DNA from 4 places in the Cellulomonas sp. NPDC058312 genome. Region 1 is predicted to be linked to each of the others. Evidence: predicted binding sites of a transcription regulator. Region 1 holds the regulator's gene; each other region holds the start of a gene.
The links. Region 1 encodes HrcA, which represses chaperone genes, less so after heat shock. Its sites were predicted from a motif close to TTNGCACTCGNNNNNNNCGAGTGCNAA; they were not measured.

Region 1 (3,087 bases):
ACGTCGACCTCGAGCACGCGGCGCGAGCGGACGCGGCCCTCGCCGGCGCACTCGGTGCAGGGCTCGGGGATGACGGTGCCGAACCCGTGGCACGCCGCGCAGGGCTGGGACGTCATGACCTGGCCGAGGAACGACCGGGCGACGCGCTGCACGGAGCCGCGCCCGCCGCAGACGTCGCAGGTGCGGGGCGACGTGCCGGGGCGGCAGCAGGAGCCGTCGCAGGTCGGGCAGACCACGGCGGTCTCGACGGGGACCTCGCGGTGCGTGCCGAAGGTCGCCTCCGCCAGGTCGATGTCGAGCCGGACCAGGGCGTCCTGGCCGCGCCGGGCGCGCGGGATCGGGCCGCGCTGGGCGCCCGCGCCGGCCGCGGCGCCGAAGAACGTCTCGAAGATGTCCTGGAAGCCGAAGCCACCGCCCATCCCGCCGCCGTTCGGCGACGACGGGTCGGCGCCCATGTCGTACATCCGGCGCTTCTCGGGGTTGGACAGCACCTCGTACGCGCGGGACACGTCCTTGAACCTGTCCTCCGAGCCCGCCTCGGCGCCCGCGACGTCCGGGTGCAGCTCGCGGGCCAGCCGGCGGTACGCCTTCTTGATCTGCTCGGGCGTGGCCTCGCGGTCCACGCCGAGGACCTCGTAGTAGTCGCTCACTCGTCACACTTCCTGTACGGGTCGGTCGCGCGCGTCGACGCGGGTCATCGGGGGTGCCGGCGCCACGGGCGCGGCGAGGGGCCGGGCGCTCACCCGGCGAGGATCCGGGACAGGTACCGGGCGACGGCGCGGACCGTCGCGATCGTCCCGGGGTAGTCCATCCGCAGCGGGCCGACGGACCCGATCCGGGCGACCGCCGTGCCCGCGCCGCCCTCGTCCCCGCCGTAGCCGGTGGTGACGAAGCTCGTCTCCACCAGGCCCTCGTGCTGGGTCTCGCGCCCGATGCGGACCGAGACCGTCGCCTCGTCCTCCGCCATCTCGGTCAGCAGCCGGAGCAGGACGACCTGCTCCTCCAGCGCCTCGAGCACGGGGCTGACGTGCCGCGCGAACTCGGGACCGCCGCCGCGCACCAGGTTCGCGGTGCCCGCGAGCACGACGCGCTCCTCGCTCTCCCGGGCCAGCGTGTCCTCGACGACGCCGACGACGGCGTGCACCAGCGCGCCCTCGGCGGGCGGGAAGTCGTCCGCGAGGTCGCGCAGCGCGGTGCCGAGCTCGGCGAGCCGCCGGCCGGCCGCCGCGACGTTCAGGCGCGTCCGCAGCCGGGCGACCACCTCGAGGTCCAGCGGGGTCGCGAGCTCGAGGGTGCGCTGCTCGACGCGCCCGTGGTCGGTGATGATGACCACGAGCAGGTGCTGCGCACCGACGGGGACGAGCTCCACGTGCCGCAGCGCGGTGCGGCGCAGCGACGGGTACTGCACGACGGCGACCTGGTGGGTGAGCTGCGCGATGAGCCGCACGGAGCGGTCGACCACGTCGTCCAGGTCGACCGCGTCCTCCATGAACGTCTCGATGGCGCGGCGCTCGGGGGCGGACAGGGGCTTGACGGTCGCGAGCCGGTCGACGAACAGCCGGTAGCCCTTGTCCGTCGGCACCCGGCCCGCGGAGGTGTGCGGCTGCACGATGTAGCCGGACTCCTCGAGCGCGGCCATGTCGTTGCGGATGGTCGCGGGCGACACCCCGAGGGAGTGCCGCTCCACCAGCGCCCGGGAGCCCACGGGCTCCCGCGTGGCGACGTAGTCCTCGACGATGGCGCGCAGCACGTCCAGCCTGCGGTCCTCGCTCACGGTCACCTCCCCAGCCTCGCACGACACCGGTAGCACTCGCCCGGCACGAGTGCCAATTCTACGCGTCCGCGCGGGCGGGTGCTCAGCCCTGCCCGGCCGCGGGCACGGCGTCGTGCGTCACGTCCCGGTGCCGCGCCCGGAGGTCCACGACGCCCACGACGAGCGCGACCGCCACCAGCGCGACCGTCAGCAGCAGGGCGCGCCCGGCGGCCACCCCGCCCTCGACGCCCGCGGCCAGCGCGGCGTAGTAGGTGGACAGCGCGACCGCGACGCCGAGCGCCGACCCGACCCGCTGCCCGACCTGGAGCATGCTCCCGGCGACTCCGGCCCGGTCGACCGGCACCCGGGCGAGCGTGAGCGTCTGGTTCGGCGCGATGACGAGCCCGCTGCCGGCCCCGGCGACCATCTGGGTCGCCGCGAGCGCGAACGCCACCGCGGGCGGGTCGACCAGCCGGATCACCAGGTCCGAGCCGATCAGGCCGAGCAGCACCAGCACCAGGCCGACGACCACGACGCCCCGCCCGCGCTCGGCGACCAGCCGGCCGGACTGCTGCGCCGCGACCGCCGACGCGATGGCGAACGGCATCCCGACCAGCCCGGCCTGCAGCGGCGTGTACCCGGCGATCTGCTGCAGGTACAGCGTCACCACGAGGAACACCGCGGTGAACCCCGCGAAGTACGCCATGCCCAGCAGGGCGCCGTTGCGGAACGCGGGCTCGCGCAGCACCCGCGGGTCGAGCACCGCCGCGCCGGTGCGCCGCTGGTACGCCCGCTCCCACAGCACCGTCGCGACGGCGAGGACCGCGGCCACCGCGAGCCACCACCACCGGGTCGGGTCGTCTCCGCCCGCCCCGGTCGTGGTGACGAACGGCACCATCACCGCGGCCGTGGTCAGCGCGACGAGCACCAGCCCCGGCACGTCGAGCCGCGGCCGACCGCTCGGCCCGACGATCCCCGACATCGCCCCGGCGGCCCGGCGCGGCAGGAACTTCACCGCGAGCGGCAGCACCACGGCGATCACCGGCACGTTCACGAAGAACACCCACCGCCAGCCGTGCTCCGCGCCGGCCACCTGGATGATGAGGCCGCCCAGCGCCGGGCCGATCGCCGTCGACACCCCGATGGTCGCCCCGAAGTAGCCGAACGCCTTGCCGCGCTCGTACCCGGAGAACAGCTGCTGGATCGTCCCGACCACCTGCGGGTTCAGCAGGCCGGCGCTGACGCCCTGGAGCAGCCGCATCACCGCCAGCACCTCGTCGGTCTGCGCGAGGCCCGCGCCGAGGCTGGTCAGGGCGAACCCGGACAGGCCGACC
Region 2 (3,087 bases), on a different contig from region 1:
GTCGGCCTGGTGCCCGCGGTGCTCGACGCGGGCCTGGCGTGGACCGCACGCCGCGTGCTGCGCACCGGGGTGGTGCTGCTGGGGCTGCAGCTGTCCCTGGGCGACCTGCTCGGGCTCGGCCTGCGGGAGGTCGCGGTCCTGCTGGTCACGGTGGCGGCGACGTTCGGCGTCACGCTGTGGCTCGGTCCGCGGCTGCGGGTCGGCCGGGCGCTGACCCTGCTGATCGCGACCGGGTTCTCGATCTGCGGGGCCGCCGCCGTGGCCGCGATGAGCCCGGTGGCCGACGCCGAGGAGGACGACGTCGCCACGGCCGTCGCGCTCGTCACGCTCTACGGCACCCTGGCGCTGCTGGTGATCCCGGTCGCCGCGCGGGTGCTCGGCCTCGGCGACCGGACGGCCGGGCTGTGGGCCGGGATGTCGGTGCACGAGGTGGCCCAGGTCGTCGCGGCCGCCGGGACGGTGTCGGCGGCGGCGCTGACGGTCGCGGTCGTCGCGAAGCTCGCGCGCGTCGTGCTCCTGGCGCCGCTGGTCGCCGGCACCGGCATCGTGCGGCGGCGCCGTACCGCCCGGGCGGACGCGGCCGTCCCGGAGCAGGCGCCCGCGCGTCGTGGTGGCCCGCTGGTCCCGCTGTTCGTGGTCGGGTTCCTGGTCGCCGTGCTCGTGCGGTCCGCCGGCCTGGTGCCCGACGCCGTCCTCCCGGCGGTGAAGCCGGTGACGACGCTCGCGCTCGGCGCGGCGATGGTGGCGCTCGGCACCCAGATCCGGGTCGGCCGGCTCGTGCGCACCGGGGGTCGACCGGTCCTCCTCGGCGGCATCGCGACCGCGGTGGCCGCCGGCGTCAGCCTGACGGGCCTGGTGCTCGCCACCTGACGGGCCTGGTGCTCGCCACCTGACGGGCCCGGTGCTCGCCACCTGACCCGGCGCCGCTGGCAGACTGCGCGCATGACTCCCGTGCTCGTCGTGGCCGCCGCGATCGTCGACGACCTCGACGCGCCCCGGACGCTGCTGGCCGCGCGCCGCCGGTCGCCGGCGAGCCTGGCCGGCCGGTGGGAGTTCCCGGGCGGGAAGGTCGAGCGGGGCGAGGACCCGCAGGACGCGCTGCACCGCGAGCTGCGCGAGGAGCTGGGCGTCGAGGTCGGTCTCGGCGACGAGCTGGTCGGGCCCGACGACGGCTGCTGGCGCCTCACGCCGACGTACACGATGCGCCTGTGGCGCGCGGAGCTCGTGGCGGGGGAGCCGGAGCCCCTGGTCGAGCACGACGCGCTGCGCTGGCTGCCGGCGGGCCGGTGGCTCACGGTGCCCTGGCTGGACGCGGACGTGCGGATCGTCGAGGCCCTGGCCGCCACGCACCGACCCTGACCAGGGCGTTCATCTCTCAGCGAACAGGTGGCTGCTCGATCTGGCACTCGGCACCCTCGAGTGCTAGAACAGGTCGCGTAGCCCCTTCCGGTGCGACCAGGCGCCGGGGGAGTACCCGGTCCCGGACCGCCCGGGACCACGCTCGTGAGGGAGGTGACGGGCTGTGGCTACGCGATTCGACCCGTTCCAGGAGATGGACCGCCTGATGGGGCAGGTGCTCGGTGCGCAGCGCGCGTCGGCCTCGATGCCGATGGACCTGTACCGCGCCGGTGACCACTACGTCCTGCACGTCGACCTGCCGGGTGCCGACCCGGGCTCGATCGACGTGAGCGTGGACGACCGCACCCTGACGATCCGGGCGCAGCGGACCGCGCGCACCGAGGACGGCGTGCAGTGGCTGGCCAAGGAGCGCCCGGTCGGGACCTACGCGCGGCAGCTGACCGTCGGCCGGGGCCTGGACCTCGACGCGATCTCGGCGTCCTACGCGGACGGCGTCCTCACGCTGACGATCCCCGTCGCGGAGGAGGCCCGGCCGCGCCGCATCGAGGTCGCGACCGGCTCCGCGCCGACGACCATCGAGGCCGGCAGCGAGACCCCGCAGCACGCGGCCGGCTGACGGCCGACCGTTCGGCCCAGGGACCGGACCACCCACTGCGGCCCCGGCCCCCACGACGGGGGACCGGGGCCGCGGCGCGTCGGCGGGTCCGGGTCAGGCGGTCGGCACCGCCAGCGACGCGCGGACCGTGCGGGTCGCCGCCAGCACGTGCTCCAGCGACGGGGTGACCTCGGCGTAGCGCCGGGTCTTGAGACCGCAGTCGGGGTTCACCCACAGCTGGGCGGGGTCGACCACGCGCACCGCCGCCGCCAGCAGCTCGGTCACCTCGGCCTCGGACGGCACCCGCGGGGAGTGGATGTCGTAGACGCCGGGGCCGATGCCGCGCGGGTAGCCCTCGCTGGCGATGTCGGCCAGGATCTCCATCTTCGACCGGGCGGCCTCGATGGACGTCACGTCGGCGTCCAGGCCGTCGATCGCCGCGAAGATCTCCCCGAACTCCGAGTAGCACAGGTGCGTGTGGATCTGCGTGTCCGGGCGCACCCCCGCGGTCGCGAGCCGGAACGACGCCACCGACCAGTCGAGGTACGCGGCGTGGTCGTCGGCGCGCAGCGGCAGCAGCTCGCGCAGGGCGGGCTCGTCGACCTGCACGATCGCGGTGCCCGCGGCCTCCAGGTCGGCGATCTCGTCGCGCAGTGCCAGGGCGACCTGGTTGGCGGTGTCGGCCAGCGGCTGGTCGTCGCGGACGAACGACCAGGCGAGGATGGTCACCGGGCCGGTGAGCATGCCCTTGACCGGCTTCGGGGTGAGCGACTGGGTGTAGGTGGTCCACGGCACGGTGATCGGCGCCGGGCGGGACACGTCGCCCCAGAGGATCGACGGCCGGGTGCAGCGCGACCCGTACGACTGCACCCAGCCGTTGCGGGTGACCGCGAACCCGTCGAGGTTCTCGGCGAAGTACTGCACCATGTCGTTGCGCTCGGGCTCGCCGTGCACCAGCACGTCCAAGCCGATCTGCTCCTGCAGCTCGACGACGCGGCGCACCTCGGCGCGCATCTCGTCCTCGTACTGCTCGGTGGTCAGGTCACCCCGCGTGAACGCGGCGCGGGCGTGCCGGATCTCCGGGGTCTGCGGGAACGAGCCGATCGTCGTCGTCGGCAGCGCCGGCAGCCGGA
Region 3 (3,087 bases), on a different contig from region 1:
GTCGCGCACGGCCGCCTGCTCCCGTACCGGCTGGGCGACGAGCCGGAGTCGCTGGTCGTCTCGCCGCCGGCCCTGGCCTCGGCGTTGCGGCAGCGCCTGGGGCGGCGCGACGTGGCCGCGCTCGCCGACCGCCTGGCGACCGCCGCGGTGGCGGCCGGGCAGGCACCGGACGAGGGGGCGGGGGCGCCCGACCGCCTCGTGGTCACCGAGCGCGAGCCCCGCGAGGGCGACTACTGGCGGATGTCCGCGGAGCTGGTCGCGCTCCTGCACCACCGGTCCGCGGACGAGGAGGCCGCCGCACGCAGCGCCTGGGAGGCGACGCGGGGCGCGGGGCGCGCGGTGGCGTACCTCGGGTGCCTGATGCGGCGCCCGGCGGACGAGGAGATCGCGCGCGTGCTGTGCGAGACCCGGCCCGCCCCGGACGACGGCGCGCAGGACCTGGTGCACCTGCGCATGCTGGAGGCGCGGTGGGCCTTCTGGCGCGGCGAGACCGTCGATCAGGTCCGGACCCGGCTGGGCGAGGACGCGGCCGAGCTCCGGCCGTTCCTCGAGGTCGACGGACTGCGCGACGACGTCGTCCGGAGCCTGCAGGACGGCGCGTCCGACGCGGACGTGCTGCGGCCCGTCGACGAGCGCGGCCTGCCCCGGTTCCTGCGCGGCTGGTCCGTCGTCGCCCGGGCCGCCGCGACCCTCGAGGCGGGTCGGCCGGACCTCACCCTGGAGGTCTGCGACCAGATCGGGCCGGGAGAGCTCCTGCCGGAGCTCCACCACCACCTCGACGGGTTCCGCGGCGAGGCGCTGCTCATGCTCGGCGAGCTGCGGGACGCCGAGACCTGGGCCCGCGTCCGCCTGGAGGCGGCGTACGACGCCCTGGACACGGTCGGGATCCGCGTGCACGCGTGCGTCCTCGCGCAGGTGCTCCTCTTCGCCGGGCAGCCGCAGGCGGCGTGGCGCGTCCTCAGCACGGCGGTGCGGCTGGGTCCCGCCGGTCCGCTGGAGAGCACGTACTACCGCCGCGCCCTCGTCCTGGGAGCGGCGCTGCAGGGGAGGGCGGGCGCGCTGCCGGTCGCACGCATCCTGCTCGCGGAGCTCGACGCCGCCCCGCGCAGCCGGAGCCCCCTCGTCCGGTCGCTGCGGGTGCTCGCGCACGCTGCCCTGGAGGTCGCCCTCGACCGCGAGCAGGACGCGTCCGAGCAGATGTGGCAGCGCGGTCGCCGGTTCGCGGACCGGGGGCGGATGCAGCCGGCGCTGCTGTGCTGGCTGCTGTCCTCGGTGCCGATGAGCGCCGAGCAGCTGAGCACCGTGCGCGCCGCCTACGCGCGCACACCGCTGCCGCTGCTCGCTCCGTACCTGCACCTGCACGAGGCGCTCGCCGCCGGTGACGCACGGGCCGTCGGGGCGGCACTGGGTGCGGGGCGGCTCTGGATCCCGGCCGGGCTGACGCGCACGGCGGTCGCGGTGGTGGACGAGTCGAGGTCGGTCGCGGTCGAGGTCGGGAGCGACGTCCCGCCCGCGTCGCCGGGTCGGACGGCGCGGGAGGCGGGGGGCTCGCTGGCCCTGCGGGTGCAGGTGCTCTCCGAGCGGGAGCGGGAGGTGGCGGTCCTGGCCCGCGCCGGGCTGACGAACCGGCAGATCGCCGACCAGCTCGTGCTGAGCGTGCGGACCGTCGAGAACCACATGAGCAGCGTGCTGCGCAAGCTCGGGTTCAGCAGCCGCGGCGAGCTCGACCGCTGGACCGAGGCGTAGCCGCCGCGGCCCGTGGTCTCTGTCCGCCGAGGGCTGAGCGGCCTTGCACTCGGCAGGTCCGAGTGCTAACCATGTGCTTAGCACTCTCGGGTCGAGAGTGACAGAATGAGAAGCGAGGCCGACCTGGTGAGGTCCGCCGCACGACGGGACATGACCGTCGCAGCGGCGTGGCCGTCCGTCGCGGGCACCGACCGGCCGAACCACGAGCCACAGTGAAGGATCGATAGCCCCATGGCCAAGATCATTGCCTTCAACGAGGAGGCCCGTCGCGGCATCGAGCGCGGACTCAACGTCCTCGCCGACACCGTCAAGGTCACCCTGGGCCCCAAGGGCCGCAACGTCGTGCTGGACAAGAAGTGGGGCGCCCCCACGATCACCAACGACGGCGTCTCCATCGCCAAGGAGATCGACCTCGAGGACCCCTTCGAGAAGATCGGCGCGGAGCTCGTCAAGGAGGTCGCCAAGAAGACGGACGACGTCGCGGGTGACGGCACCACCACCGCCACCGTGCTCGCCCAGGCGCTCGTGCGCGAGGGCCTGCGCAACGTCGCCGCCGGCGCCAACCCCATCGCCCTCAAGCGCGGCATCGAGAAGGCCGTCGAGGCCGTCACCGCCGCCCTGCTCGAGCAGGCGAAGGAGATCGAGACCAAGGAGCAGATCGCCGCCACCGCGTCGATCTCCGCCGGCGACACCGCGATCGGCGAGCTCATCGCCGAGGCGCTGGACAAGGTCGGCAAGGAGGGCGTCATCACGGTCGAGGAGTCCAACGCCCTCGGCCTGGAGCTCGAGCTCACGGAGGGCATGCGCTTCGACAAGGGCTTCCTGTCGGCGTACTTCGTGACCGACCCGGAGCGCCAGGAGGCCGTCCTCGAGGACGCCTACGTGCTGCTCGTCGAGTCGAAGATCTCGAACGTCAAGGACCTGCTGCCGCTGCTGGAGAAGGTCATCCAGTCCGGCAAGCCGCTGTTCATCGTCGCCGAGGACGTCGAGGGCGAGGCCCTGGCCACGCTCGTCGTCAACAAGATCCGCGGCACGTTCAAGTCCGTCTCCGTCAAGGCCCCGGGCTTCGGCGACCGCCGCAAGGCGATGCTGCAGGACATGGCGATCCTCACCGGTGGCCAGGTCGTGTCCGAGACCGTCGGCCTCAAGCTCGACACCGTGGGCCTCGAGGTCCTCGGCCAGGCGCGCAAGATCGTCGTCACCAAGGACGAGACCACCATCGTCGAGGGCTCCGGCGACGCCGCCCAGATCCAGGGCCGCGTCAACCAGATCCGCGCCGAGATCGAGAACTCCGACTCGGACTACGACCGCGAGAAGCTCCAGGAGCGCCTCGCGAAGCTG
Region 4 (3,087 bases), on a different contig from region 1:
CGACCACCAGCACCTGCTGCTGCCCGGCGACCCGGGTCAGCACGATCGTCGCCGTCGTGGTGCCCCGCAGGTCGAGCTGCCGGCGCAGCTGCTCGGGCACGACGGCGGTGCCGCGCTTCTTGATCGTCAGCGAGCCGACCGACCGCTCGCGCAGGTACGCGCGCAGGCGCTTCAACCCGAACGGCAGCTGGTCGAGCACCCGGTAGGCCGTGGCGAACGGCGTCGGCTGGAGCACGTCGGAGGTCACGTAGGCGATGGTGCGGTCCACGAGGCGGCCCTGCACCTCGGCGGCGGCCTCCGCGACCAGCCCGGCCCGGATCACCGCGCCGTCCGGCTCGTACAGGTACGCCCCCACGGCACCGACCGGCGGGTGCGCGTGCGCCTCGGCGTCCCCGGCCCGCAGCACCGCGGAGCCGCCGCCCGCGCCGAGCAGCAGCGCGGACCGCCCGGGCCCGTCGGGGGCGAGCGGTCCGAACCACAGGCCCAGCTCCACCACGTCGCCGTCGACCGAGACCCACTGGGCCTCCGCGTCGTCGGGCAGCGCGGAGTGCGGGACGCCCGGGCCGAGCTTGAGCCCCAGCGCGGGCACGCGCTCGCGCACGGCCAGCACCGCGTCCAGCGGCGGCGAGTACGCGGCGGGGTCGTGCACGCGGCTGCCGCCGGTCGTCCGCCGGGCCGGGTCGGCGTAGACGCCGTCGACGCCCTCCGCGGCCAGGTCGAGCGCGAGACCGTCGCCGTGCCGCACGACCGCCTCGGGGAACGCCCGCAGGTTCACGGTCGCCAGCGCGGCCGTCGTCTCGTCGGCGTCGACCGCGAGGACCCGCAGCCCCATCGCGGCGAAGGCCATCGCGTCGGCGCCGATCCCGGACGTGAGGTCGGCCACGTGCTGCAGCCCGGCCGAGCGGTAGCGGCGCGCGTGCTGGGCGGCGACGACGAGCCGGGTCGCCTGCTCCAGCCCGGCGGGGGTGAACAGCATCGCGTCGGCGAACTCGCCGAGCTTGTCGTGCGCCCGCGCCCGCAGCCGGGACTGGGTGAGCGCGGCGGCGACCAGGTCGGCGTCGAAGCCCTCCTTGCGCAGCTTCTCGGACAACGCCATCGCCCGCTGCTCGTCGTAGGGCGGCAGGGCGGACAGCAGGGCCCACCCCTCGGGGCTGAGCAGCTTCGCGAGGCCGGACGCGTCCATCGGGCGATCCTCGCACGCCGGGTGCCCGGAGCGCCCCGCGCGGCCCCGCCGGCGGACGTCCGTGACCGACACGTTTCTGGCACTCGCCTTGACCGAGTGCTAACCGGTTCCTAGAGTGCTGGTGGGCACTCCCTCCGGGGCGTGCCCGCGCACCGCACGGCTGCCGGCACCCGCGACGACGGTCGGCCGTGGACACGGGGCGACAAGGACATCAGGCAGCACTCACACGCGAAGGGGAGGTCCGCTGTGTCGGTCTCCATCAAGCCGCTCGAGGACCGCATCGTCGTCAAGACGCTCGAGGCGGAGCAGACGACGGCTTCCGGTCTGGTCATCCCGGACAGCGCCAAGGAGAAGCCCCAGGAGGGCGAGGTCCTGGCGGTGGGCCCGGGTCGCATCGACGACAACGGCAACCGCGTCCCGCTGGACGTGGCCGTGGGTGACAAGGTCATCTACAGCAAGTACGGCGGCACCGAGGTCAAGTACGACGGCGAGGAGTACCTCATCCTCTCCGCCCGCGACATCCTGGCGGTCGTCACCAAGTGACGCCCCCGCCGGCCTGAGCGCCGGCGACGCCCGACGAGGCCCCCACCGCTCCGGCGGCGGGGGCCTCGTCGCGTCCGGGGCCGCCGTTCGGGGGTGCCGGGCCGGGCCGCCGTGCGGGTGCGCCGGGCCGGCCGCCGTGCGGGGGTGCGGCGCGACGCCGAGGAAGGACCGGCCGGCCGAAACCGGTCCGCCCGGGGCCCTGTCTCGGCGCGGCGGTCCTGTCTCGGCGCCCCCTCAGGCCGCCGCTGCAGCTGCGGGCGCACGACGAGGCCCCCTCCGCACGCGGAGGGGGCCTCGTCGTCGTGGACGGCGACCGCCGGCGGTGTCGCACCGCCCGTGGGGGTCGCCACGTGGTCAGCCGCGCTCGCGCGCGGCTGCGGGTGTCCGCGACGGCCGGCGGTATCCCACCGCGGGCCGTCGCGAAGCGGGTGGGGTCAGCCGACCTCGGCGCGGGTGCGGCCGGCGCGGCTGGCCAGGGTGGCGGCGCGCTCGTCCTCGGACAGGCCGCCCCAGACGCCGTACGGCTCGCGGACGGCGAGCGACTGCTCGCGGCACTCGTTGATGACGGGGCAGCCGGCGCAGATCGCCTTGGCGGCCTCGGCCCGACGGCGGCGGGCCGCGCCGCGCTCGCCCTCGGGGTGGAAGAACAGGTCCTGGTCGGCGTCGCGGCACGCGCCCTCGTACTGCCACTCCCAGAGCTCCATGACGGGTCCCGGAAGGCGAGAGATCTCAGCCATGGTGTGTCCTCCATCTGTGCGGCGGCGTCAGCCGTCAGTACCTCGTGCTCGGTGCGGGTCCGGCTGCGACTCGGGACCGAAGTCCCTGGTGAGCCGGTGAACCCTGCTGATGAGGACAGTACAACCGCGCCAGCAGTTGTTCAAGACCGTGTCGTGACCGAGTTCTGGCGCGGTTGTGCACAGGGTTGTTCACGGCTGTGGAGCGATTCGGGCAGATCGGGGCGGGCGCGGTCCTGCGCCGCGACCAGGGCTGACGCGATCCGGCCCGGGTCGGCCGCTGGAAACCGCGCCAGATCCCCGGCACAATCACTGCGGGACCACGGGGACGAGACGGACGAGATGCACATCAGCGAGGACGGCGACGCGCACGTCGCCGACGGGACCGACGGCGAGTCGGGCCCGATGCTCACGGTCGCCGCGGTCGCGGGTCGGCTCGGCGTGGCGCCGGCGACCCTGCGCACCTGGGACCGGCGCTACGGTCTCGGCCCCTCGGCGCACACCGCCGGCGCGCACCGCCGGTACGGCGCCACCGACGTCGCCCGGCTGATGACGATGCGCTCGCTGACGCTCGACGGCGTCCCGCCCGCCGACGCCGCGCGGATCGCGCGCGACTCGACGCCCGCC

Region 2: the regulator HrcA is predicted to act here: its motif matches at 1,400-1,426, upstream of ACFVXN_RS15860 (Hsp20/alpha crystallin family protein).
Region 3: the regulator HrcA is predicted to act here: its motif matches at 1,789-1,815, upstream of groL (chaperonin GroEL).
Region 4: the regulator HrcA is predicted to act here: its motif matches at 1,260-1,286, upstream of groES (co-chaperone GroES).

What each region holds. Positions count from the first base shown of each region.
Region 1 covers NZ_JBHVZE010000006.1:167,855-170,941, reverse strand. Annotated here, with positions in the region: gene dnaJ (molecular chaperone DnaJ) at 1-650, opposite strand, end outside; gene hrcA (heat-inducible transcriptional repressor HrcA) at 740-1,774, opposite strand; gene ACFVXN_RS17215 (MFS transporter) at 1,857-3,087, opposite strand, start outside.
Region 2 covers NZ_JBHVZE010000005.1:163,190-166,276, reverse strand. Annotated here, with positions in the region: gene ACFVXN_RS15870 (YeiH family protein) at 1-870, shown strand, start outside; gene ACFVXN_RS15865 ((deoxy)nucleoside triphosphate pyrophosphohydrolase) at 943-1,359, shown strand; gene ACFVXN_RS15860 (Hsp20/alpha crystallin family protein) at 1,523-1,975, shown strand; gene metE (5-methyltetrahydropteroyltriglutamate--homocysteine S-methyltransferase) at 2,069-3,087, opposite strand, start outside.
Region 3 covers NZ_JBHVZE010000004.1:95,256-98,342, reverse strand. Annotated here, with positions in the region: gene ACFVXN_RS13000 (LuxR C-terminal-related transcriptional regulator) at 1-1,746, shown strand, start outside; gene groL (chaperonin GroEL) at 1,978-3,087, shown strand, end outside.
Region 4 covers NZ_JBHVZE010000001.1:281,359-284,445, forward strand. Annotated here, with positions in the region: gene ACFVXN_RS01335 (SAM-dependent methyltransferase) at 1-1,183, opposite strand, end outside; gene groES (co-chaperone GroES) at 1,430-1,726, shown strand; gene ACFVXN_RS01345 (WhiB family transcriptional regulator) at 2,161-2,463, opposite strand; gene ACFVXN_RS01350 (MerR family transcriptional regulator) at 2,803-3,087, shown strand, end outside.